Fibrella aestuarina BUZ 2: one gene and its partner. Each later gene encodes a partner of the first gene's protein in a complex. Links are inferred from orthologs where the notes say so. Each region holds a gene or a part of one and is shown on either strand. Other genes may lie near its edges. The genes, in order: FAES_RS04680 and FAES_RS02450.

Region 1 (11,764 bases):
GCCCGAGCAGGCGGCCTGAATATCGAAGCTGCCGACGTTTCGAATCCCTACCATGTCGCAAATCAGATTGGCGGTGGCCGGAAACACGTAGTCGGGCGTAACGGTGGCACAAATCAGCAGGTCGATGTCTTCGGGAGCCGTGTTCGTTTTTGTTAGCAACCCCCGAACGGCCTCAGCGCCCATGTGCGACGACCCCATGCCTTCGCCTTTCAGGATGTGCCGTTCTTTGATGCCGGTGCGTGTGGTAATCCACTCATCATTGGTGTCTACCATCCGTTCCAACTCCGCGTTGGTCAGAATGTAGTCAGGTACGTAGCCATGTACACCGGTAATTGCTGCTCTCATCATTGTTTTTTACTTACGGGGCCTCAGCTGAGCGCTTGAGCGATCTTCCGGTGGGCATCGGCTTCAACCTGCCGGATAGCTAAGTTGAGCATATTTTTAATGGCCGTTGCCGACGAAATACCGTGGGCAATAATCACGTTGCCGTTTACCCCGATGATGGGACTCCCGCCAACCGATTCATAATTGGTCCGGTCGATAAACTCGTCGTTGAAACCCCGTTCCGTTACAATATTGTAAAACGATTCGCCCAGTTTGAACAGGGCATTGCCCGTGAAGCCGTCGGTCACGATGACGTCGGCCCGGTTCAGGAACATGTCTTTCCCTTCGATGTTGCCCACGAAATGGATGCGGCGCGACTCTTTCAGCATCTGGTGCGCAGCCTGCGCAATCAACGAGCCTTTCTGCTCTTCTTCGCCAATGTTCATCAGCGCCACCCGGGGCTGATCGATGCCAAACGTGTACTGGGCGTAAATAGACCCTAACTCGCCAAACTGAGCCAGCATTTCGGGTTTACAATCGGCATTGGCCCCAATGTCGAGCATAATGGCCGTGCCGCCGTTGAGCTGAGGAACAAAGCCGGCAATGCAGGGGCGGATCACGCCCTCAATTGCCTTGATACTAAACAGTGCGCCCACGTGCATGGCACCGGTATTCCCGGCACTGCAAAAGGCATCGACCTGCTTTTCTTTCAGGAGTTTGAAACCAATGCTAATACTCGAGTTTGGCTTCTGCGACAGGGCTTTGGTGGGGTGCTCGCCCATCTCAACCACATCGTCGGCATGCATGACTTCAAGGGCTGGGTGATTGGCTACACCGTGCCGTTGAAGTTGCTCGTCGATAACAGCCTGTTGACCGATTAAGACGATACTAACCTGATCAGGCAAGCCAGCTCTGATGGCTAACGCTACGCCTTCGATGATGGCATCTGGCGCAAAATCACCACCCATGGCGTCCACAGCAATCTTCATTGAATACAATCGGTCAGTGAATCGAAGGGAAGGAATCGGAATGACGAAACCCGTTGTCTTGTGCTCTCATCCTTACATACCCCACGCTCCGAACGGTAGAACAAGGGCGTAAAATTAGCAGGGAGGGGCCAAAAAAAAGTATTCCGCCTTCATCTGAGTCAGACGCCGGCGGAATACCTGCTTCAGTTTACCAGTTTCTGGTTTTACGTTTTCGGTTGCTCCGCATCGGCGCCGCCATAGTGCAAGCAGCATTGCAGAAAACGTCGAAACGAAACTTATGAAACTGTTTTGTAGCCTTCAACGATCATTTTGCCACGGTAGAAGAGGTTCCCTTCGAATACGTGGGCGTGGTGACGCTCGTGAACTTCGCCCGTTGAGGCGTCGGTAGCCAGCGTTACAGGCGTGGCTTTGTAATGCGTCCGGCGTTTGTCGCGGCGGGTCGATGAGTGGCGTCGCTTGGGGTGTGCCATAAGTCAGTTTACAGTTTTCAGTTCGCTGTTTTCAGTTTCCAAGGCCCTCGTTACAGAATTACAGTAAACAGAAGACAGTGGACTGAAAACTCTACAATTAATTATTACTCAATTTACGCAGGGCTTCCCAGCGGGGGTCCACTGCGGGTGTTTCTTCATTGGTCTCGTCGGCGTCGGTGGTTGAACCGGAGGTATAAATCAATTTACCTTCCGACTCCTCGTCGTCATCCTCTTCGGTGGCCCGGAACCGAGGGTGCAGCCGTTTCATGGGCAATGCCAGCACAATGAAATCGAAGATGTAGCGGGCCACATTGATCGTCTGCGTATTCCGCTCGATCAGTTCAATTTCATCGGTCAGTTCCTCGTTCCGGTCAGCAAATTTGAGGTACAACGTCCGGTTCGTATCCACTGATTCGTCGTACGGATCAAGGCTGCGATCGCAAATCTGTTCCACACTACCCTGAATCGAGAAGTCCAGCCGAATCATGGTCTCTGACTTATCGAGTACTAGGTGCGTGGTCACATTGCCATCGCCAATCAGCTGCTGCTCAAGGACTTGAAAAAACGATTTGTCCGACGTAAAGTCGTACTCGTACCGTTTATTTTCCAGACCGGCAATGTTGATATCGTATGGACGTAATGCGTTCACCTCAGTCGTTTGCTAACAAGGCCGCAAAGATACGAACTCTTTCTGAATCAGGGAACCAGCAACTTAGAAATTTCGGGGTTGGGAACGCAGATGACGCGCATTATATGGATTAGCGCAGGTCCATTGACGCGGTGATGTCCGACGAATACAAAAATCCGCAGTTATCTACGGCATCCGTGTCATCCACGTTCCGGCATTTCCGCCGACCTTTGCCGCATGAAAAAACTGATCGTCGTTACGGGCGGCTCCAAGGGCATTGGCCGGGCCATCGTCGATAAATTTGTGCAGGAAGGCTACGAGGCAGTTGTGTGCGCACGCAACGTGGCCGATGTCGATGGGCCCGACCGGCTCCCGTTTGCCGCCGACCTGAGCACCCGGGCGGGTGTGGATGCCCTGGTTGAGTACGTTCGCGGGTTGAATCGGCCGGTCGACGTGCTGGTCAATAATACAGGTACGTTTCAGCCGGGGCAGATTCACAACGAAGCCGAGGGCACGTTTGAGCAGTTGATGAACACCAACGTAGCCAGCGCCTACCACCTGACGCGCGGCCTGGTTGGCGATATGATGGCCCGGCGCGATGGCCATATTATTATGATGTGCTCAACGGCCAGCATCACGGCCTACACCAACGGCGGGTCATATTGTATCTCGAAGTTTGCGCTGCTGGGCATGAGCCGGGTGCTGCGTGAGGAACTTAAACCCAGCGGTGTGCGCGTTACTGCTGTATTGCCCGGCGCCACGCTGACGGCGAGTTGGGAGGGAGTCGACCTGCCTGCCGACCGGTTTATGCAACCCACCGACGTAGCCGATGCGATCTGGACGGCCTGTTCGCTGCCCAAAACCGCCGTGCTGGAAGAAATTTTGTTACGCCCCCAGCTGGGCGATATTTGATGAATGTACAATGCACAATGAAGAATGTACACTGACTCTGTTGGCTAGACAGTATGAATCTCAAAGTAGGGTCATTGTGCAGTATTCATCGTGCATTGTACATTAACTAAGCCATGAATACATATTTCCGCCTTCTTTCATTTGGCCGACCGCTGGGGCGGTTTCTGGTGCCGTTTGTGCTGACGTCGCTACTGGCGGCGCTGTTTGCAACGGTCAATTTTGCGCTGCTGATTCCGCTCCTCAACGTCTTATTCAACCAGTCGAAGCTGGCTGATTTTCAGAGTGCGAACCCTCGGCCCGAGTCGTTGCTGGATGGGGTTGGTTGGTTCAACTATTACTTCTCGTATTTCTTCCATCAATATGGGCAGGTGGGCACGCTGAAATTCGTTTGCGCGATGGTCGTTAGTTCAGTGCTGCTGAGCAACCTGTTCAAATACCTGTCGGCCAGACAGTTGGAAAATTTCAAGGCGCGCATGGTGGCGACCCTGCGGGAATCGGTTTTTTCGCAGACCTTACGCCTGCACCTCGGCTACTTCTCCGATCAGCGCAAAGGCACCCTCATCTCCCACATTACCACCGACGTGCAGGAGGTAGAGGGATCTATTGCCAACACACTCTCGGCGGCGTCGAAAGAGGTATTCACCCTCGTTTTCTTTCTGATCACGCTCTTTACGATTTCTACCAAACTCACGCTGGTGGCCTTCCTGGTCATCCCTGTTTCGGGCGGCGTAATTGCCATGCTGGTTCGGCGCATGAAGCGCGACGCGACGCAGGGGCAACAGCGCCTCAGCGGCCTCATGAGTGTGCTCGACGAGACCTTTGGCGGCATGCGGGTGGTGAAGGGCTTCAACGCGGAATCATTTATTGTTGGCAAGTTCCAAGAAGAAAACAATGGCTACCGGCAGGCGATCCGGGCGCTGGCCAACCGGCGCGAGCTGGCCTCGCCCTTCTCCGAATTTATGGGTGTGGCGGTGTTGTCGGGGATTTTGCTGTATGGCGGTTCGCTGGTGCTGTCAGGGCAGAGTGACTTGTCGGCTTCTGCCTTCGTGACGTACCTGGCCCTGTTTTCGCAGGTGACGCGGCCGGCCAAAGATATTTCCAATGCCTTCAGTGCGTCGCAGCGGGGGTTGGTATCGGGCAAACGTGTACTGGATCTGATGGATACCCAACCGGCCATTACCGATAAGCCAAACGCCTACCAATTGACCGACTTTCAGCACGAAATCGCCTTTGAGCACGTCTCGTTTTCGTACGAAACCGGCACGCCCGTTTTGAAGGATATCAGTTTTACGCTCCAGAAAGGCAAGACCATCGCGCTCGTCGGGTCGTCGGGTGGGGGTAAGTCGACGCTGGCCGATCTGGTGCCGCGTTTCTACGACCCTACGGCGGGCCAGGTACGTATCGACGGACACGACCTGCGCGACTGCCAGACGGCGTCGCTTCGTAACCTGATGGGGATCGTTACGCAGGAGAGCATTCTGTTCAACGATAGCGTTTTCAACAATATCGCTTTTGGCAGCAACGCCAGCGCGGCCGATGTGGAACAGGCGGCGCGGATTGCCAACGCGCACGAGTTTATCAGCCAGATGCCCAACGGCTACCACACGACCATCGGCGACCGGGGTAGCAAACTATCCGGGGGGCAACGGCAACGCATCAGTATCGCCCGGGCCGTGCTGCGCAACCCGCCCATTCTGATTCTGGACGAAGCCACGTCGGCGCTGGATACCGAATCGGAGCGATTGGTGCAGGAGGCGCTTACCCGCCTAATGGCCAACCGCACCACGCTGGTGATTGCCCACCGCCTCAGCACGATTCAGCACGCCGACGAGATTCTGGTGATCAACCAGGGGCGCATTGTGGAGCGTGGACGCCACGACGAGCTCCTGTTGCTCAACGAAGGGGTTTACCGCCGTCTGCAAACGATGCAACAGGTGTAGGGCAAGGGGCATAGGGCTCGGGGTATAGGGGTATAAATGACTTATCCCTGATTCCTATGATGCCCCTTGCGCCACGCTCTTTGCCTCTACGCCATCCAGCTTCCCCAGTTTGCCCATCACGACCTCCACCAACGTGCGGCGCATTTCCAGGTCGAGGAGGCAGGCGGTATCGAAGTCCTGTTTCAGGATCGTCAGCTGGTGTTCTTTCACTACGCGCATCACGTCGTTCATCTGTTCGAACGGAAAGCGAAGCCGGTACACCTCATTCACCGTTTTCTCTACCACCGTGGCCACGTCGAGTGCAGCCATGGTGGCCAGTTTATAGGCGTTGATCAGCCCCGGCACACCGAGCAACGTACCGCCGAAGTAGCGCACCACCACCACAAGCACATTGGTCAGATCGCGCGATAACAGCACGTTCAGAATGGGCCGCCCGGCGGTTCCGCTCGGTTCGCCGTCGTCGTTGACCCGATAGTGGTTACGATCGAGGCCGAGCCGGTAGGCGTAACAATGGTGATTGGCCTTTGGGTGAATTTTACGCAGGGCCTCCAGGTACGTTCGGGCATCGGCCTCGGAGCGGATTGGGTAGGCAAAGCCCAGAAACTTGCTGCCCCGGTCCCGAAAATCACCTTCAGTAGCCGTAGTGATGGTTCGAAACGTATCGTCGAAAAGTGTCATGTCTGTTGATGGTCGATGGTTATTAATCCTCAAAAATGGGTTACGCCGCTACTGACCAAATACCAGTAAGCCAATACTTATTCTAAACAGCAGCCGCTTTCTGACAGTTATATAGCCACAAAACCGCCACCAATGCATACCATTCCAATGTCTACACAACCGCCCGAAAATACGCCTGGTCCCATCGACCAGTTAGCGTTACGCTACCTGCGGCGGGCTTTAGACTCGGCGCATCCGACTGACGAGCCGTTTGTCATGAATGAACTGGAAAACCAGGTCATTGGCAAAGTTCGTCGGCAAACGCTAGGGATGGCGGCCTTGCTGGGCATTTTTGGTGTGGTTTCTCTGTATCTGCCTCAGTATCTGTGGCCTGCTTTCTTCGCATCAAACAGCGCCACTCTATTCGGCTACTCGGTCGACCTACCCCTGATCACAACGCTGTACGCTATCTTACTGGTTTACCTTGAAGTTTATGCACTGTTGTACATCAACCTGCGGGCCGTACGGTATGTGATGGCGGTTTGCCAGTTCCCACGTCAGCACGATGCCCAGTACGAACGCCACCTGTACGCGCTGGCCGAAGCCGTCCGGGACGGGGCCGACAAAGGCTTGCTACGTTATGGTATCGACCCCTATCTGGGCCTGCCGCAGTGGGGCCTGACCGCGTTTTTCGTAGTCAATCAAGTCAAAGCAGTCATCAGCAGCTTTGTGCTGAAAGTCGCATTGCGGCCACTGGCAGGGCGTTTTGTCATTCCTCAGGTAATCAATCTGATTGGTTTACCCGTGTACGCTTTCTGGAATGTGTGGGCCTCGAACCGGGTTATTCACGAAGCCAAAATTCGGGTCATGGCGCCCCTGACCATTCGCGAATTCGTGGATGATCTTTATGAAGAATGGCGGCACAACGAAGCGTTTTGCGCCCTTATCCCGGAAGCGCTGCAATATGTGGCGGTTCTGAAGCGCCAGTACAACTATGCCCATCTGCTGCTTACCGAGACGCTGATGGACCGGTTTGGCCTCCAGGTCATCAACCCGACCGGCCGCTTTCTGGACCGGCTGGCCGAAGCACCGCCCGAGGTTCGCAAGCCACTGGAACGTCTGGTCATTTTCGGCGTTCTAATCGACGGTAACCTATCGTGGTTTGAAAAACGGCGCCTTCGTCAACTCAAAGACCGCAGCTGGCTCTCCTATTCGGTCGCCGATATCGAACAGATTGGCAAAGAGTATTACCAGGGCCGCGGCCTGTGGGTGTAACCCGAGGGGGCAGGCTGCATGTCTGTCGTTCACACAACCGCGTAGGTACGTTATCCTCTGCTGACCTTCGCCTATTGAACTCGTATGACCATGCGTTTCCTTCCTTATTTCTTCCTCCTCATACTAGCTGTGGGGTGCACCAAAAAGAGCGCCGACAAAGCCAATCAGAACGAAGTAAAAGATACGTCGCCCGCCAAACTGCCTCAGCCCGCACCGGGCGAAGCCGTAGCCACATTTGCGGGTGGTTGCTTCTGGTGCATTGAAGAAGAATTTGAGTTGCTCAAGGGTGTGCGCGAAGCCGTTTCGGGTTACGCGGGTGGCGACCTGGCCAACCCCACCTATGAGCAGGTCGGCACCGATCAGACGGGGCATGCCGAGTCGGTTCAGGTGTATTATGACCCGAAGGTGATTCCCTACGACACGCTGGTGAAAGCCTTCCTGTATGCCCATGACCCTACCACACTCAACCGGCAGGGCCCCGACGTGGGTACCCAATACCGCTCCGTGGCTTTCTACCGCACCCCAGCCGAAAAAGCAGCCATCGATAAGGCCATTGCGCACTACAATGCCAGTGGCATCTATACTGATCCGGTGGTGACGCAGGTGGTGCCGTTCAAGGCATTTTACCCCGCCGAGGTGTATCATCAGGGCTACTACCGTGCCCACCCAGACGACTTCTATATCAATAGCGTTTCGAGACCCAAAGTCGAGAAGTTTAAAAAGAAGCTGGCCGATAAGCTCAAACCAGAAACGGCAGAAAAGTAGCGGAATGGCCCAGCCTAAATTATCAGAAGAATAAGCGCGGCCTGGCCTTGTCGGTGCCACCATAAGCGCTATTTTTGTTAGTCGCAAGTCGCCCACCACTACCGGACGACTCTCTAACAATCTGATAAACAACCATCTACTAAGGTATGCTCGCTGAAACCTCTGTTGAACCGCTCCTGGAAGAAGATAAAAGCCGATTTGTGCTCTTTCCGATCAAGCACAACGACATCTGGCAGATGTACAAGAAGCACGAGGCTTCATTCTGGACCGCTGAAGAGATCGATCTGGGGCAGGACCTGAAAGACTGGAATAGCCTCAGCGACGGTGAGCGCCACTTCATTTCGCACGTGCTGGCCTTCTTTGCCGCTTCGGATGGGATCGTCAACGAAAACCTCGCCGTCAACTTCCTCTCGGAGGTTCAGTATGCCGAGGCGAAGTGCTTCTACGGTTTCCAGATTATGATGGAGAACATCCACTCAGAAACCTATTCGCTGCTGATCGACACGTACATTAAGGACCCGATCGAAAAAGACCGGATGCTCAATGCCATCGATACGATCCCCTGCGTGCAGAAGAAAGCCGACTGGGCCTTGCGCTGGATCAGCAACGGTAGCTTTGCCGAGCGGCTCATCGCCTTCGCAGCGGTTGAGGGGATCTTCTTCTCGGGTTCGTTCTGCTCGATTTTCTGGCTCAAAAAGCGGGGCCTCATGCCGGGTCTGACGTTCTCAAACGAACTGATCTCGCGCGACGAAGGGCTGCACCGCGATTTTGCCTGCTTGCTCTACACGGATCACATCCGGAACAAAATGGATCCGCAGGCGATCTACGACATCATCCGGAACGCCGTTGAGATTGAGCAGGAGTTTGTGAGCGACGCCCTCCCCGTATCGCTGATCGGGATGAACGCCGACCTCATGAAACAATACATCGAGTTTGTGGCCGACCACCTGCTGGTATCGCTCGGCTTGAACTCGATTTACAACGTCTCGAACCCCTTCGATTTCATGGATATGATTTCGCTGCAAGGCAAAACCAACTTCTTCGAGAAGCGCGTTGGTGAGTACCAGAAAGCGGGTGTCATGGCGTCAACGAGCAAGGATAAAGAGGTAACGAAATTCTCGATGGAAGAGGATTTTTAAATCCTGTCTGAAACCACGCGAAAAAGGCGCACCGAGATTGATCTCGGTGCGCCTTTTTCGCATTTGAAACGTTGCGGTTCGCCCTCTACAACTCGTAGTAATGATCGACCAGAAAGTAAAAGGCATTCAGCAGCAGGAAAACCACAAACGGCAGCATCGCAGCCTGAATGTAGCGACCGTAGCGCCGGTTGAGGCTCGTTCGGTTGGCGGCCAACAGCCCGATCAGCATGGCGAACGGCGTGAAATACCGTCCCTGAATACCGCGTAACAGGAACGTAGGCTTGTGATTCAGGAACGTGTCGGTGCAAATGGCCAGGCAAATGGCTCCGCTGATGACAGCCGCAATACCGATTAGCAACAGCCTGTGCCAGCGCCTCGTGAACAGGCGACTGTCGGCGGTAAAGGCCGTAATCGCAATCATCAGGATCGTGACTACGTACAGATACGACGGTAGCGAAGCGCAGCGCCAGCCCAAATGCCCAACGAAGCCATCCATGTAGGTACGTCCGTACTTACCACCCGTTGCGGCCAGCATCCGGCCAATATTCAGGGGGTTGGCCAGGAGAAAATTAAGCTGCGGGTAAGGCGTTGGGCCTTGGGCACTTGTTGCGGCGACTGCTTTTTCAGGCGAAAATAGCGGCGTCAGAAAGTTGTTATAGGAGATCAGCAGCGTGGCGATGCAGACAAATACCGTCAGGGCGAACGTCAGGACGTAGAGCCGACGCGATCGGAATTTAGCCGGACTGATGAGGAAATGAAGCCCGACCAGCGGAAAATAGACCAGCTTGGCCGCCGTCAGCAACGCTCCTACCCCACTGACGACCAAAAACTCATTGCTCCGCACATACGACGCTTTGTGGGCCAGATGCACGTAATAGGCGATCAACAGGAAACTCAACGACAGGGTGATGCAGTCAGCGGAAAGAGACCCCGCCTGAAAGATGGTCATGGGCAGCAGGGCAATGAACACCAGCAAATGCTTGGCAACGGGCAGCTTCCGGATGGCCAGGTACGTTACCAGCAGCCAAAACAGCAACGCGCAAAACCGGGCGGCATAGAGCGTGACAACGGCGTTGACCTGCAACAAACGCATTGGAATGATGAGGGCAAGTTGAGGCAGGTAGCTGATGAATGGGTAACCCGCCGTGTCGACGTACCTGACCCTGGCTTCGGGCCGCAGGTCGTCGTCCATCAGCGATAGGGTGTGGCCTATCGTCGTTTTCGATTCTGGGTCAACGTGTAGATACTGGGTCTCTTCGATAGCATTGACCAGACTGACGGGCAACTTATCGCTGGACGGAATCCAGCCCAGCGCGTGAAGGACATCTTCCGAAATTTGGTAAGCCCGCACAAAATGGCGCGACTCGTCGGCAACCTGAAAAGGCGGCGTAGTGGCTAAAAATAAGACGCCAAAGAAAAAGCCTATAATCAGAAACAACGTTTCAAGCGACCACCGCTGCGGCTTGGGTACTTTCTGCTCGACTGCTACCTGAATACTGGACCTCGATTTGACTGCTACCATCTGAACGACCGATTCTACTGTAAACACATTAACCTCTACTGACAACGTCCTGTGCAGCTTTTTGCTTGTGTATGAGCAGAATAGCTATCAAGACAACAATAAAGAGTCAAGTGCAGCGGAAAAGGTTGGGATGCAGCCCGGTTTAGTTAGGCAATAGCCTATCCGAATTAAGGTCTGTATGTATAGAACGCGTGAATGGAGCGCTTAGTCTTCACCCCCCAGTACTTCCCAGATCAGGCCCATTTCAAACCCCTTGCTCAGGGCATACCGGGCCAGTTTTTGCTTTACAACCAGTGGGTTATCGTCGTGGAGGGTGCGCCGTTTTTTATCCAGCAGTTCAGCGAGCCGCGCCCGGTAGTCATCGGGTTTGATGTCGGCCAGCGCCGTTTCCAGATTACGGCCCGTAATACCCCGTTGCTTCAGATGCTGGGCAATTTTTCGTTTCCCCCATCCTTTCACCCGAAATTTCCCCCCGGCAAAACTGGTAGCAAACCGCTCTTCGCTCAGGTAGCCCTGCGTAATCAGCTCGGCAATGATCTCCTCAGCATCGTCGCCGTAGATATCCCAGGCATCGAGCCGTTTGCGAACCTCCTGCTGGGTACGTTCCTGATAGGCGCAAAATGAGGCCGCCTTCCGCAAGGCATCTTTGAGGTATTCGGTCATACTGAAAAAACACCGACGGGTTGGGTGGGGTTCGGGTGAAGCTTCGGGCTACGTCACTATTTTTGTTGAATCAAACGTACCTGACCGAACGAAGCCAACCAATGAACCACAATCTCAAACTGAAAAAACCCTTAGCCGTTTTCGACCTCGAAACAACGGGCGTCAATACGGCCAAAGACCGGATTGTGGAGGTATGCGTGGCCAAAGCGATGCCGTCGGGTGAGTTGGTCGTGAAAACGTACCGCGTCAACCCCGGCGTACCAATCCCGCTCGAAACCAGCCTGATCCACGGCATTTACGACGAAGACGTCAAAGACGCTCCCTCATTCAAGAGCATCGCCCGGACACTGGCTCAATTCCTGGAAGGCTGCGACCTGGCGGGGTTCAACTCCAACCGGTTCGACATTCCGCTGCTGGTGGAAGAGTTTCTGCGCGCCAACGTCGATTTCGACATGAAAAATCGCCGTATGGTCGACGTGC
Region 2 (11,966 bases), 540 kb from region 1 along the record:
CGTATCGGGCAGTGGCAAATCGTCGCTGATCCACGAGACGCTCTTCCCGATCCTGAACCACCATTTTTATAAGTCGAAACGCGAGCCGTTGGCCTTCAAAAACGTCGAGGGACTTGAGTTCATCGACAAAGTCATTGAAGTCGATCAGTCGCCGATCGGACGTACCCCGCGCTCAAACCCGGCCACCTACACGGGCATGTTCTCGGAAATCCGTACGCTGTTTGCCGAACTGCCCGAAGCCAAAATTCGGGGCTACAAACCGGGGCGTTTCTCGTTCAACGTGAAAGGCGGGCGGTGCGAAGAGTGCGAAGGCGCTGGCATGAAGAAGATCGAAATGGAGTTTCTGCCCGACGTACACGTACCCTGCGAAGTCTGCAAAGGCAAACGCTTCAACCGCGAAACGCTGGAGGTCCGTTTCAAAGGCAAATCCATCGCCGACGTGCTCGACATGACTGTGGAGCAGGCGCTCGATTTCTTCCAGAGCCAGCCGAAAATTCTTCGTAAGGTACAAACCCTTAACGACGTGGGACTGGGCTACATCACGCTGGGCCAACACGCGACGACCCTAAGCGGTGGCGAAGCGCAACGCGTGAAACTGGCCGAAGAACTGTCGAAGAAAGATACAGGCAAAACGCTGTACATCCTCGACGAACCCACGACGGGCCTGCACTTCCAGGATATTGCACACCTGCTCGACGTGCTGAACAAGCTGGCCGATAAAGGCAATACGGTGTTGATCATCGAGCACAACCTCGACGTGATCAAGGTATCTGACTACGTAATCGACCTCGGCCCCGAAGGCGGCAGCAAAGGCGGGCAGATCATCGCCGAAGGCACGCCGGAAAAAGTGGCCAAAGTAGCGGGCAGCTATACCGGCAAGTTTTTAGCGATGGAGCTGGCCGGGGCATAGAATAAACCGGGTTACTCGCTACCGATAGCGAGTAACCCGATCATCTGTCAGCATGCTTAGCGCATTGAGTGCAAAAAGGCGGGGTTGAGAATCACCTGCCTTTTCCCCTTTTGCACAGCTTTGAGCCTAGGTAAGAACTGCTTTTTGTCTGCAAACAGGCTGTCAATGGCTGCCGATTCGAGCTCGTATCTTCCTTTTGTCGACCGATTTCCATCGCACCCGCTTTCTAAGGCAAAATCAATCGGTATAGCAATAACAATCGGACCGTTGCTTGCCTTGTCGACGTAGTGCCAAAACGGTTGGCTGGCTAGTATTTTGGACTCGTAAAAATCGGTCAGCCACTCGGGTAGGTAATCACCGGTGATTCGAATACTGTCGATTTTATTAGGCGCAGTGAGTCGAAAATGAATCCAATCGAAGCCATAAAAACAGCTAGGCAATTGCTGATAGGCACTTCGACACGCGTCCAAAATACCACGGTGTATAAAATCAGCGGGCGACACAGGTACGTTGGCGCGGGGATGCATCGCCGAGAACGTAAGCTAAATCGTTGCCTTTTCTGGATGCGTTTTCGACTGGCTATAAACCGATGAGCCAAGCAGCAACAGTAGCCCAACCAGCAAGGAAAAGCATAGTAATCGTCTAGTAATCATCACGGTACGGTTTATTAGCGTATACTTTCCAGTAGAATAGGGTAGAGCATTAAGCTCCGATCACCCGTTTGAATACCCAGGATTGGAAGCAGGTTAGCCGACGGAAATCGCAGCAACGTACCCAGCATGTGGTTCGTATAGACCGAATCCTGTTTTCCCCGGCAGCCGACTTCAAACTGGATAAAAACAGGTACTGTGATTGATACCGGCCCCTTCGTCTCACAGTCGGCACATGTCCAATAAGGCTTGCTCGCTTCCAGTCTATCGCGGAACATCCCCGGCAGGTAATCAGGAAAAGCCTTACTTGTTACCTGAACTTGATCGATGACACCCGTTTTTTCGACACGAAAACGGATCTGTCCCAACGTTTGGAGGCAATTAAAATGACTGTAATCGCTCACCAGCTTAGCTACGTTCGTATACCGCTCCCATAAATAATTGGTAGCATAGATAGGCCTATTGTACTTAGGGTCGACATAGGTGAATGATAAATCAATCGGTTGTTTTGCTTGACTATAAGCCGCCAATGACAGACTATAACAGCACACAAAGACTACCTGTCGCCAGTAGCGGTTCTGTACCATGCTTATCGTAGTTTTCCCTCTTCAATCAGGCTGGGTATCAATCAGCACGTAGCCAAGTTTAGCGATTAATTTACCTATTTCAACAGTTAACCATGAGGCGACAAGCCTATAAAGCTAATTTTTCATCGGTGTCGTATACATTGTCGACCTTAGAGTATTACCGATAATCTTGACTGTGATTTGTCTTCTGTCAACATTACTACTATTTTCCGTTCGTCGGCACATGGCTTGCATGTATCGACACATAGTTTTCTATGTAAATACTACTTACTTAATTCGAACCATACTTAAAATCCTCTAGTACGCTCATGAAATTACTTGTAACCCCTATTGCTCTTCTGCTCTCGCTCTCGGCTGCCTATGCGCAAAGCTGGGGGCTCGACAAAGCCCACTCACGCGTTGGCTTCACCGTAACCCACCTGCTGCTTTCGGAAGTCGATGGCAATTTCAAGACGTTCGACGCTAACCTGACGGCCTCGAAGCCTGACTTGTCTGATGCCGTATTCGACCTGACAGCCGACATCAACTCGGTCGATACCGACAACGAGCGGCGCGATGGTCACCTGAAAACGCCCGATTGGTTCGATGCGGCCAAATACCCCACGCTGACGTTCAAGAGCACGTCGTTCAAAAAGGTAAGCGGCAAGAATTACAAACTGGCCGGTGACCTCACGATGCACGGCGTTACGAAGCCGGTTGTGCTTGACGCCGTACTGACGGGCCCCGTTACGATGGAAGGCCGCAACGGCAAGCAGGAAAAAGTTGGCCTGAAAGCGACCGGCACCATCAAGCGGACCGATTTTGGCGTTGGCTCGTCGGGCGGCGCTACGGTAAGCGAAGAAGTTGAGCTCAAGTTGAACGGCGAGTTTACCAAAAAGTAAGTCCATACCGGCAACTGGCAGTATAAGCGCCGACGTACCCAGGTACGTCGGCGCTTGCTTTTTGGGGTAATTCGTGCTTGCCCTTTGTTCCCTGTGGACCGGGCGTGCCGCTACGGCGGTAAAAACTCGTATTTTTGCGGCCTTAATCCGGTGCTAGCCACCGCCGACCGCATGATCGCCAAGACGTATTCGCCCACCGATATTGAAGCCAAATGGTATCAGTATTGGCTTGATAATAAGCTGTTTTCTTCCACACCCGACGAGCGCGAACCCTACACCATCGTGATTCCGCCGCCCAACGTGACGGGCGTGCTGCACATGGGCCACATGCTCAACAACACCATTCAGGATGTGCTGATCCGGCATGCCCGTATGCAGGGCAAAAACGCCTGTTGGGTGCCCGGTACCGACCACGCCAGCATTGCTACGGAGGCCAAAGTCGTCGCCCGGTTGAACGAGCAGGGCATCAGCAAGACCGATCTCACCCGCGAGCAATTTCTGGAACACGCCTGGGATTGGACGAATCAGTACGGCGGCATTATCCTGCAACAATTGCGCAAGCTGGGTGCCTCCTGCGACTGGGACCGCACGCGCTTTACGCTTGAACCGGCCCTGTATGAATCGGTAATCGACGTATTCGTTGACCTCTATAATAAGGGTCAGATTTACCGGGGTGTGCGTATGGTCAACTGGGACCCGCAGGGCCGCACCGCCGTATCCGACGAAGAAGTTATCGTAAAAGAAGTACAGCAAAAGCTGACCTACATTCAGTATCCAATTGAGGGCGCAGAAGGTGAGTTTGTGACTATCGCCACGGTGCGGGCCGAAACCATCATGGCCGATGCCGCCATCGCCGTAAACCCCAACGACGAGCGGTATAAGCACCTGCACGGCAAACGAGCCATCATCCCCCTCGTCAACCGCAGTATTCCGATCATTACCGACGAGTATGTAACGATTGAGTTCGGGACGGGTTGCCTGAAGGTAACGCCAGCTCACGACCTCAACGACTACGAACTGGGCGTTAAACACAACCTGCCGGTTATCGATATCCTGAACGACGACGGCACGCTGAACGAGAAAGCCCAGATTCTGGTCGGAATGGACCGGTTTGCCGCCCGGAAGGCGATCTTAACGATGCTCGAAGAGTCGGGCAATCTGGTAAAGGTCGAGGAGTACAAATCGAACGTGGGTACGTCGGAGCGCACGGGTGCCGTGATCGAGCCAAAGCTGTCGTTGCAGTGGTTCCTGAAAATGGACAAGATTGCCCAGCCCGCGTTGCAGGCTGTACTCGACGACGTGATCAACCTGGTGCCGCCCAAGTTCAAGAACATGTACCGGTCGTGGATGGAAAATCCGCACGACTGGTGCATCAGCCGCCAATTATGGTGGGGGCAGCGTATTCCGGCTTTCTATATGCAGGACGGCACCATCATCGTGGCTAAAAACAAGCGGGAAGCGCTGCGCAAGGTGCAGCACGAGAAACTGCTGTTTGCCATGACCGAAGCCGACCTCACGCAGGACGACGACGTGCTGGATACCTGGTTCTCGTCGTGGCTGTGGCCGATCTCGGTATTCGACGGTATCCGCAACCCCGACAATGCCGACATCAACTACTATTACCCGACCAACGACCTCGTTACGGGCTTCGACATCATTTTCTTCTGGGTAGCCCGGATGGCGATGGCGGGCTTTGAGTTCCGGGGCGAACGGCCGTTCCGCAATGTGTATTTCACGGGCATGGTACGCGATAAGCAGGGCCGGAAGATGTCGAAGCAGCTCGGCAACTCACCCGACCCGCTCGTGCTGATCGACCAATACGGGGCCGATGGCGTCCGTACGGGCATGTTGTTTAGCTCGGCAGCGGGCAACGATCTGCTGTTCGACGAAAAGCTGTGCGAACAGGGCCGTAACTTCTGCAACAAAATCTGGAATGCGTTCCGGCTGGTAAAGGGATGGACGGTAGAAACAGCTAATGCCGAACGCAACAATTCTTCGTCGCAACTAGCCGTGCGGTGGTTCGAGGCTAAACTGAACGCCACCCTCACCGAAATCGACGATCATCTGAGCAAGTTCCGTATCTCGGATGCGTTGCAGAGCGTTTACAAGCTGATTTGGGACGATTTCTGCTCGCAATACCTGGAGCTAATCAAGCCAACGCACTACACCGAAAAAGACGCCGACGGCAACTTCAGCGGTATCATCGACGAAGCAACGTACCTGGCGACGATCAACTTCTTCGAACGCCTGATGGCACTGGCGCATCCGTTCATGCCGTTTATCACGGAAGAAATCTGGCAGGATATCGCTCCTCGTCAGCAAGGCGAGAGTTTGTGCGTGGCGCCATTCCCGCAGGCCCAACCTGCGGATGCCGCCATACTGGCCGATTTCGAGTTGTTGTTCGAAATCATCAGCAGCATCCGTAACATCCGTAACGCCAAGCAGATTGCGCCAAAAACGGAGTTGCCGCTTTCGATACGTACCGACGTACCCGCGCGCTTTGCGCCGCTGGAAGGCCTGATTACAAAGATGGCCAACGTACCCACGATCAGCTACGTATCGGAGAAACCAGAAAACGCTACGTCGTTCCTGATCAAAAGCGACGAATTCTACATCGACCTGGCCGGCGAAATTGACGTGGAGCAGGAGATTGCCAACGCCGAACGCGATCTGGCCTATAACATCGGCTTCCGCGATTCGGTCATGAAAAAGCTGAGCAACGAGCGTTTCGTGGCCAACGCCAAAGCTGACGTGGTAGAGCGTGAGCGCCAAAAAGCCGCCGATGCCGATGCCAAAATTACTGCTTTGCAGGAGACGTTGCGGCAGTTGAAAAGCTTGTAAGGTTTTTGAAACCTTATAGGTTAATGCCAAAACGCCCGGCTATCCGCAGATAGCCGGGCGTTTGTTCTTATCGAAGCAACCGCCTGAATGACCACCAGGCGCGTTTAGGAAGACTGGCCCGTTGCACCACAATGCCACCACCTGATATGACCTTAACAGCCGCGAAAGGAATAATTACGCGTACCGGCTCTGGCTCTTTCTTAATCGATAGATTGATAGTGACTCGGCTATCACCCGAGAACGTAATCCGCAACGAATCCTTAGTCTGATCTGTCGCATAGATAGGCAACTCGAATCGACCTTCGGTATCTGTTTTTACGAAGGTGGAACTGGTTTCTTTCATAACAAACACACCCGGTAGTGGCCGCCCGGCTTCGTCGACTACCATACCACGAACCTGAAAGCGAAGTGGTCCCACACCTGAATTGTTGGCGACTGTTTTTATAGGATTGACTGGCGCAACCGTTATAGACTGCACAGCGGGTGGGACGCTCGATTGCGCTCGTGCTGTCTGCCAGCCTACTACGAGAGCTATTGCCCAACGTACCCAGCTTGTGAATCGTGGGGCAGCAGACTGGGACTCGTAAAGCGCAACCGCTAATTGATCATCGCGCAATCGCCCGCAAACGGGACCGGATTGTTGGGCAAACCAGGCGATCAGTTCCTGATCGGTGAAGCTGGTAAAATCATGCACTATCCGCTCGCAGGAAACACAATGCCGACCTTGTTCCAGAGGTTGCATGGTCTCCCAGCGTTCAGAGCAGGGTTGCGGAATAGACAGCGTTATCGATTGGCGCATGGGTCATCTGGTTATCGAAACGTAATCAATCGAAAGTCTGCACTTTTTTCTAGCCTAGGGTCGTGTGAGGAGCGAGCGTAGCAGCACATGACATACTCGAGCGCTTTGGGTCAATGTACACAATTTTCAAAATAGGTTATACCTCCCGATCCGCTAAGTTACTGCGTGCAGGCGCTTGCCCGGTAGCACAAGCCTGGTAACCAACGCGGCGCTTTTCTATACCGTTACTTTGATCGTCTAATCAAGTCATAGGCACGAACCACCATTCTACTACACGCATATGAACTTGAATTTTGCCAAACTATCGGATCAGCTCCTGGCGCTGCTGACCCTCTACGGCACCAAACTGCTGTTGGTCATTATCATCCTGATTATCGGCTTGTGGGCCATTGGCCAACTAGTCAAGCTGTTGTCGAAGGTGATGAACAACCGGCACGTCGACCGTGATGTGCAGCCGTTTTTACTGTCGCTGTTCAGTGGCTTATTGCGTGTCTTGCTGCTGTTGAGTGTAGCCAGTACGCTGGGCATCGAAACGACTTCGTTTGTCGCGATCATTGGCGCGGCCGGACTGGCGGTCGGGTTGGCGTTGCAGGGGAGCCTGTCCAACTTCGCGGGTGGCGTATTGATTCTGATTTTCAAGCCGTTCCGGGTGGGCGATCTGATCAGCGCGCAGGGCTTTACCGGCACAGTTGATGCCATTCAGATCTTCAACACCATTTTGGTTACGCCCGATAACAAAACCATCATCCTGCCTAACGGACCTTTATCGACGGCACCAATCACCAACGTATCAGGCCGCAACCTCATCCGGGTTGATATGACGTTTGCGGTTAGCAATCAGAATGACTTGGCCGCCACCCGCGCGTCGATCAAGAAAGTAATCGACGCCTGCCCGTCGGCCCTGCCCGATCAAGCCCACGACATATTGGTTAACCACCTGAACGACAACGGCGTTGTCTATGACGTGCGCGTCTGGACCAGGCCCGACACGTATTGGGACACCTACTACTACATGCAGGAAAACGTAGCCAGTCAGTTCAGAGCGGACGGTATCTCGGGCCAGAGAAACGCTATTCTGATTCAGCAGGCCTAAGCGAGTTATCAACGAAAAATGCCTCGGCCTAACCAGTTTATTGGGTTGGGCCGAGGCATTTTACTGGAAATCCGAAGCGCAGTTGCTGGCTTATTTGCCGTACCGCTTGCGGAATTTGTCGACACGACCGGTCGTATCGAGCAGCACGTTCTTACCCGTGTAGAAGGGGTGCGATTGTGAGCTTACTTCAATTTTCACGAGGGGGTAGGTTTTGCCTTCAAACTCCATCGTGTCTTTCGTTTGTACCGTCGAGCGGGTCACGAATTTGTAGTCGCTTGTCAGATCGTGAAACACAACCTCACGGTAATCGGGATGAATGCCCTTTTTCATAATGAATGTCTTGATTATCTGCCAAATTCGGTTTCCGTCCGAAAAGGATTGCAAAAGTACGGGCTTTTTGCCTGATACACAAGCGTTTTCGCACCCCTCTCGATCATTTAACCATTACCTAATAAAAGGATCACAAAAACCCGTCAGTCTCTGGCATTTACGGTTTCAGAAGCGCTATTTTGAAGGCGTTCGTTGTGACGTTCGCCACCCTATTATATACGCATCAGCACAGATGATCCTATACGAACGGCCACCCCGCGGCAATCAATAGCATGTTTTTTATAACCGACACCCGATAGGCTTCTATAAGTCGCTTACGCTCAGTTGAGAAGCATAAAACCACGAACGAAATCGAGTTTAATTTTTCTAAGGAGTTGTTGATACGCTACCGTTTCTGGCCGCTTTTCGGCTACCTTTAACACTAGCTTAACACGGATTCTAATCACACAATCAACATATATCCGCTTTATTTTCAACACGTTACTATCTTTCTAACACCTACAAGCCCATGTATGTAATCAAACGAGATGGCCGCCGGGAATCGGTCAAATTTGATAAGATTACCGCTCGCATCGAAAAGCTGTGCTATGGCCTGGATCCGGCCTATGTGCAGCCCGTCGAAGTAGCCATGAAGGTTGTCAATGGCCTGTACGACGGCGTAAAGACGACCGAACTGGACAATCTCGCTGCTGAGACAGCCGCGTCGATGACCACCAAACACCCCGACTACGCTATTCTGGCAGCGCGGGTGGCCATTTCTAACCTGCATAAGGAAACCAACAAATCGTTTTCGGGCACGATTAAGCGGCTCTACACGTATATCGACCCCAAAACGGGCGAAAATGCGTCGCTGATTTCGAAAGAGGTGTATGACGTTATCCGTAACAACGCCGCCGTTCTCGACTCGACTATCATTTACGACCGCGATTACGGCTATGATTATTTTGGGTATAAAACGCTCGAAAAATCGTACCTGCTGAAAATTGACGGGCGCATTGCCGAGCGGCCGCAGCACATGCTGATGCGCGTGGCGGTAGGCATTCACATGGACGACATCGACGCGGCCATCGAAACCTACAACCTGCTCAGCGAAAAGTGGTTTACCCACGCCACCCCGACGTTGTTCAACGCCGGTACGCCGAAACCGCAGATGTCGAGCTGCTTCCTGCTGACGATGAAAGACGACAGCATCGAGGGCATCTACGACACGCTGAAGCAGACGGCCAAAATTTCGCAGTCGGCGGGCGGTATTGGCCTGAGCATCCACAACGTGCGGGCCACAGGTACGTATATCAAAGGCACCAACGGCACCTCAAACGGGATTGTGCCGATGCTGCGCGTGTTTAACGACACCGCCCGGTACGTTGATCAGGGCGGCGGGAAGCGTAAAGGCTCGTTTGCCGTATACCTGGAGCCCTGGCATGCCGATATCTTCGATTTCCTGCAACTGAAAAAGAACCACGGAAAGGAAGAACTCCGCGCCCGTGACCTGTTCTACGCCATCTGGACGCCCGACCTGTTCATGAAGCGCGTGGAAGACAACGACACCTGGTCGCTGTTCTGCCCGCACGAGTGCCCCGGCCTGAGCGATGCCTATGGCGACGAGTTTGAGGAGCTGTATACGCGCTACGAGCGCGAAGGCCGCGCCCGCCGCACGGTAAAAGCACAAGAGCTGTGGTTCGAGATTCTGGAAGCCCAGACCGAGACCGGCACGCCCTACATGCTTTATAAGGATGCGGCTAACCGGAAATCGAACCAGAAGAACCTCGGCACCATCAAGTCGAGCAACCTCTGCACCGAGATCATGGAGTACACCTCGCCCGACGAGGTGGCGGTGTGTAACCTGGCCAGCATTGCCCTGCCGAAATTCATCACGAAGGGGACCGACGGCATTCTGCGCTTCGATCACCAGAAACTGATGGAGGTCACGCAGATTGCCACTCGCAACCTGAACAAGATCATCGACCTGAACTATTACCCCGTTGAAGAAGCCCGTCGGAGCAACATGCGCCACCGGCCGATCGGTCTGGGTGTGCAGGGTCTGGCCGATGCCTTTATCATGCTGCGGATGCCGTTTGAAAGCGACGAAGCCCGCCGCCTCAACGAAGATATTTTCGAAACGATTTATTACGGGGCCATGACGGCCTCGATGGAATTGGCGAAGAAAGACGGCCCCTACGAAACCTGGAAAGGGTCGCCCATCTCGAATGGTGAATTCCAGTTCGATATGTGGGGGGTAACGCCAAAGTCGGGCCGCTGGGACTGGAATGCGCTACGTACCCAGGTGGTTGAGCACGGCGTTCGCAACTCACTGCTGCTGGCTCCCATGCCGACGGCCTCGACGAGCCAGATCCTGGGCAACAACGAGTGCTTCGAGCCGTACACGAGCAACATTTACACCCGCCGCGTGCTGTCGGGCGAGTTTGTGGTGGTAAACAAGCACCTGCTGCGTGATCTGGTGAAACTGGGCCTCTGGAACGAGGCGATGAAGAATAACCTGATTCTGGCCAACGGCTCGGTACAGGATATTCCGAATATTCCGCAGCACCTGAAAGACCTCTACAAAACGGTTTGGGAGATCAAGCAGAAGCACATTATCGACATGGCCGCCGACCGGGGCGCCTACATCTGCCAGTCGCAGTCGTTGAACATCCACATTCAGGATGCCAACTTCGGCAAGCTGACGTCGATGCACTTCTACGCCTGGAAAGCGGGCCTGAAAACGGGTATGTATTACCTGCGTACCAAAGCCGCTACCGACGCCGTGAAGTTCACCGTGGTGCAGCCGCAGGCCGAGCCACAACTCGAACCCGCGATGGCCGAAACCGCGCCGGTCGAAAAACCACTCGACTATGTAGGTTATGCCAAGGAGCACGCTGCGCAAGCATCGGCGCAGGCCCCGCAGGTATCGGAAGCCGAGCTCGCCTACGCGGCCATGCAATGCTCTCTGGATGACCCAGAAGGCTGCGAAATGTGCGGATCGTAAATGACCTCATAGGTTATAACTTATATTAAAAAGAAACGACGTACCTGTCGACTGGTTGACCCAGCGATTCGGTACGTCGTTTCGTTTTAATATATAGTCCAGACCCAAGATTACGTGGAATGAGGTCGCCGTACAAAACAAACGTACCTAGCCGACGTACCCATTGTGGGCAACTCAACCAGGTACGTTTTCCTCAGCCGGTTTGAGTTATTGACAACTAGGCCAAACTGGCTGGGTCAATGTCGTCGATGTTGCCGCGGTTGGCGTTGGTATGGTTGCCGAACCGCTTTTCCAATTGCTTTTGCAACTTCGCCACCACGTTGTGGAGCAGCGTATACCAATCGTCGCCGTTATCGTCGGCGAAGACATCATTGCCGGGAACGCCGTATTTGATGCCTACGTGTTTTTCGTTGCTGCGCTGATTGGGCTCCAGCTTCATGTAGACCTCGGCCGTGATCACGTCGCCCTTGTAGAAGCGCCGCAGCTTGGCCAGCGACTCAAGCACCGTCGCCTCCATCGTATCACTAAGGGTGAAGCCGACTGATTCAATATCGAGGCGGACATCGTCCATATTTTCCTGTACATCCATCGTTGCGTGTGTTTTATTGACGCCAAATAAGTAGCCCCATTGGCGCTTACTCACAGTAAGTACTCCGCAACGGTCAAAAGGTTGGTTGATGGCCCCATTTTGCGAGTGTAAGGACGTAGACATGTGTACGTTCCCCATGTTCAGGGCTGTTTCGTCGCGGGGCACCACCTTATCTTGTAATGGCGCAACAGCGAGGGGTGAACTGGAGAGAGGCCCACTGTTTTTTGGTAGCTTTGTGCTTTCCCCACGACCTCACTGCATGAGAGTTGCTTTACTGACCGGGGCGCTGTGCCTCCTGAG

Evidence for each region.
Region 2: the proteins of FAES_RS04680 (region 1) and FAES_RS02450 are in contact, whole or in part, in a solved structure (PDB 1R1R), measured with the Escherichia coli proteins. The link is inferred for Fibrella aestuarina BUZ 2 from one-to-one orthologs.

Annotation. Positions count from the first base shown.
Region 1 is NC_020054.1:1,169,840-1,181,603, reverse strand. The notes cover bases 7,191-10,102. They hold FAES_RS04680 (ribonucleoside-diphosphate reductase small subunit), read left to right. Parts: upstream 7,191-8,106; coding sequence 8,107-9,099; downstream 9,100-10,102. Other genes in these bases: FAES_RS04675 (DUF2142 domain-containing protein), read right to left, coding at 9,185-10,102; msrA (peptide-methionine (S)-S-oxide reductase MsrA), read left to right, coding at 7,286-7,960; FAES_RS04690 (LBF_2804 family protein), read left to right, coding at 7,191-7,195. Also shown: FAES_RS04725 (beta-ketoacyl-ACP synthase III), read right to left, coding at 1-348; phosphate acyltransferase PlsX, read right to left, coding at 369-1,313; rpmF (50S ribosomal protein L32), read right to left, coding at 1,589-1,783; FAES_RS04710 (YceD family protein), read right to left, coding at 1,881-2,432; FAES_RS04705 (SDR family oxidoreductase), read left to right, coding at 2,649-3,323; FAES_RS04700 (ABC transporter ATP-binding protein), read left to right, coding at 3,437-5,263; FAES_RS04695 (IMPACT family protein), read right to left, coding at 5,318-5,941; more of FAES_RS04690, read left to right, coding at 6,089-7,190; more of FAES_RS04675, read right to left, coding at 10,103-10,621; FAES_RS04670 (regulatory protein RecX), read right to left, coding at 10,826-11,284; FAES_RS04665 (3'-5' exonuclease), read left to right, coding at 11,386-11,764.
Region 2 is NC_020054.1:630,943-642,908, reverse strand. What follows is about bases 8,225-11,338. They hold FAES_RS02450 (ribonucleoside-diphosphate reductase subunit alpha), read left to right. Parts: upstream 8,225-8,599; coding sequence 8,600-11,077; downstream 11,078-11,338. Other genes in these bases: FAES_RS02445 (HPF/RaiA family ribosome-associated protein), read right to left, coding at 11,295-11,338. Outside these bases: excinuclease ABC subunit UvrA, read left to right, coding at 1-910; FAES_RS02485 (hypothetical protein), read right to left, coding at 967-1,437; FAES_RS02480 (hypothetical protein), read right to left, coding at 1,578-2,147; FAES_RS02475 (YceI family protein), read left to right, coding at 2,456-3,028; FAES_RS02470 (valine--tRNA ligase), read left to right, coding at 3,200-5,869; FAES_RS02465 (peptidase associated/transthyretin-like domain-containing protein), read right to left, coding at 5,937-6,668; FAES_RS02460 (mechanosensitive ion channel family protein), read left to right, coding at 6,949-7,761; FAES_RS02455 (type B 50S ribosomal protein L31), read right to left, coding at 7,852-8,091; more of FAES_RS02445, read right to left, coding at 11,339-11,666; FAES_RS02440 (DUF1207 domain-containing protein), read left to right, coding at 11,926-11,966. UniProt on the Escherichia coli protein: Provides the precursors necessary for DNA synthesis. Catalyzes the biosynthesis of deoxyribonucleotides from the corresponding ribonucleotides.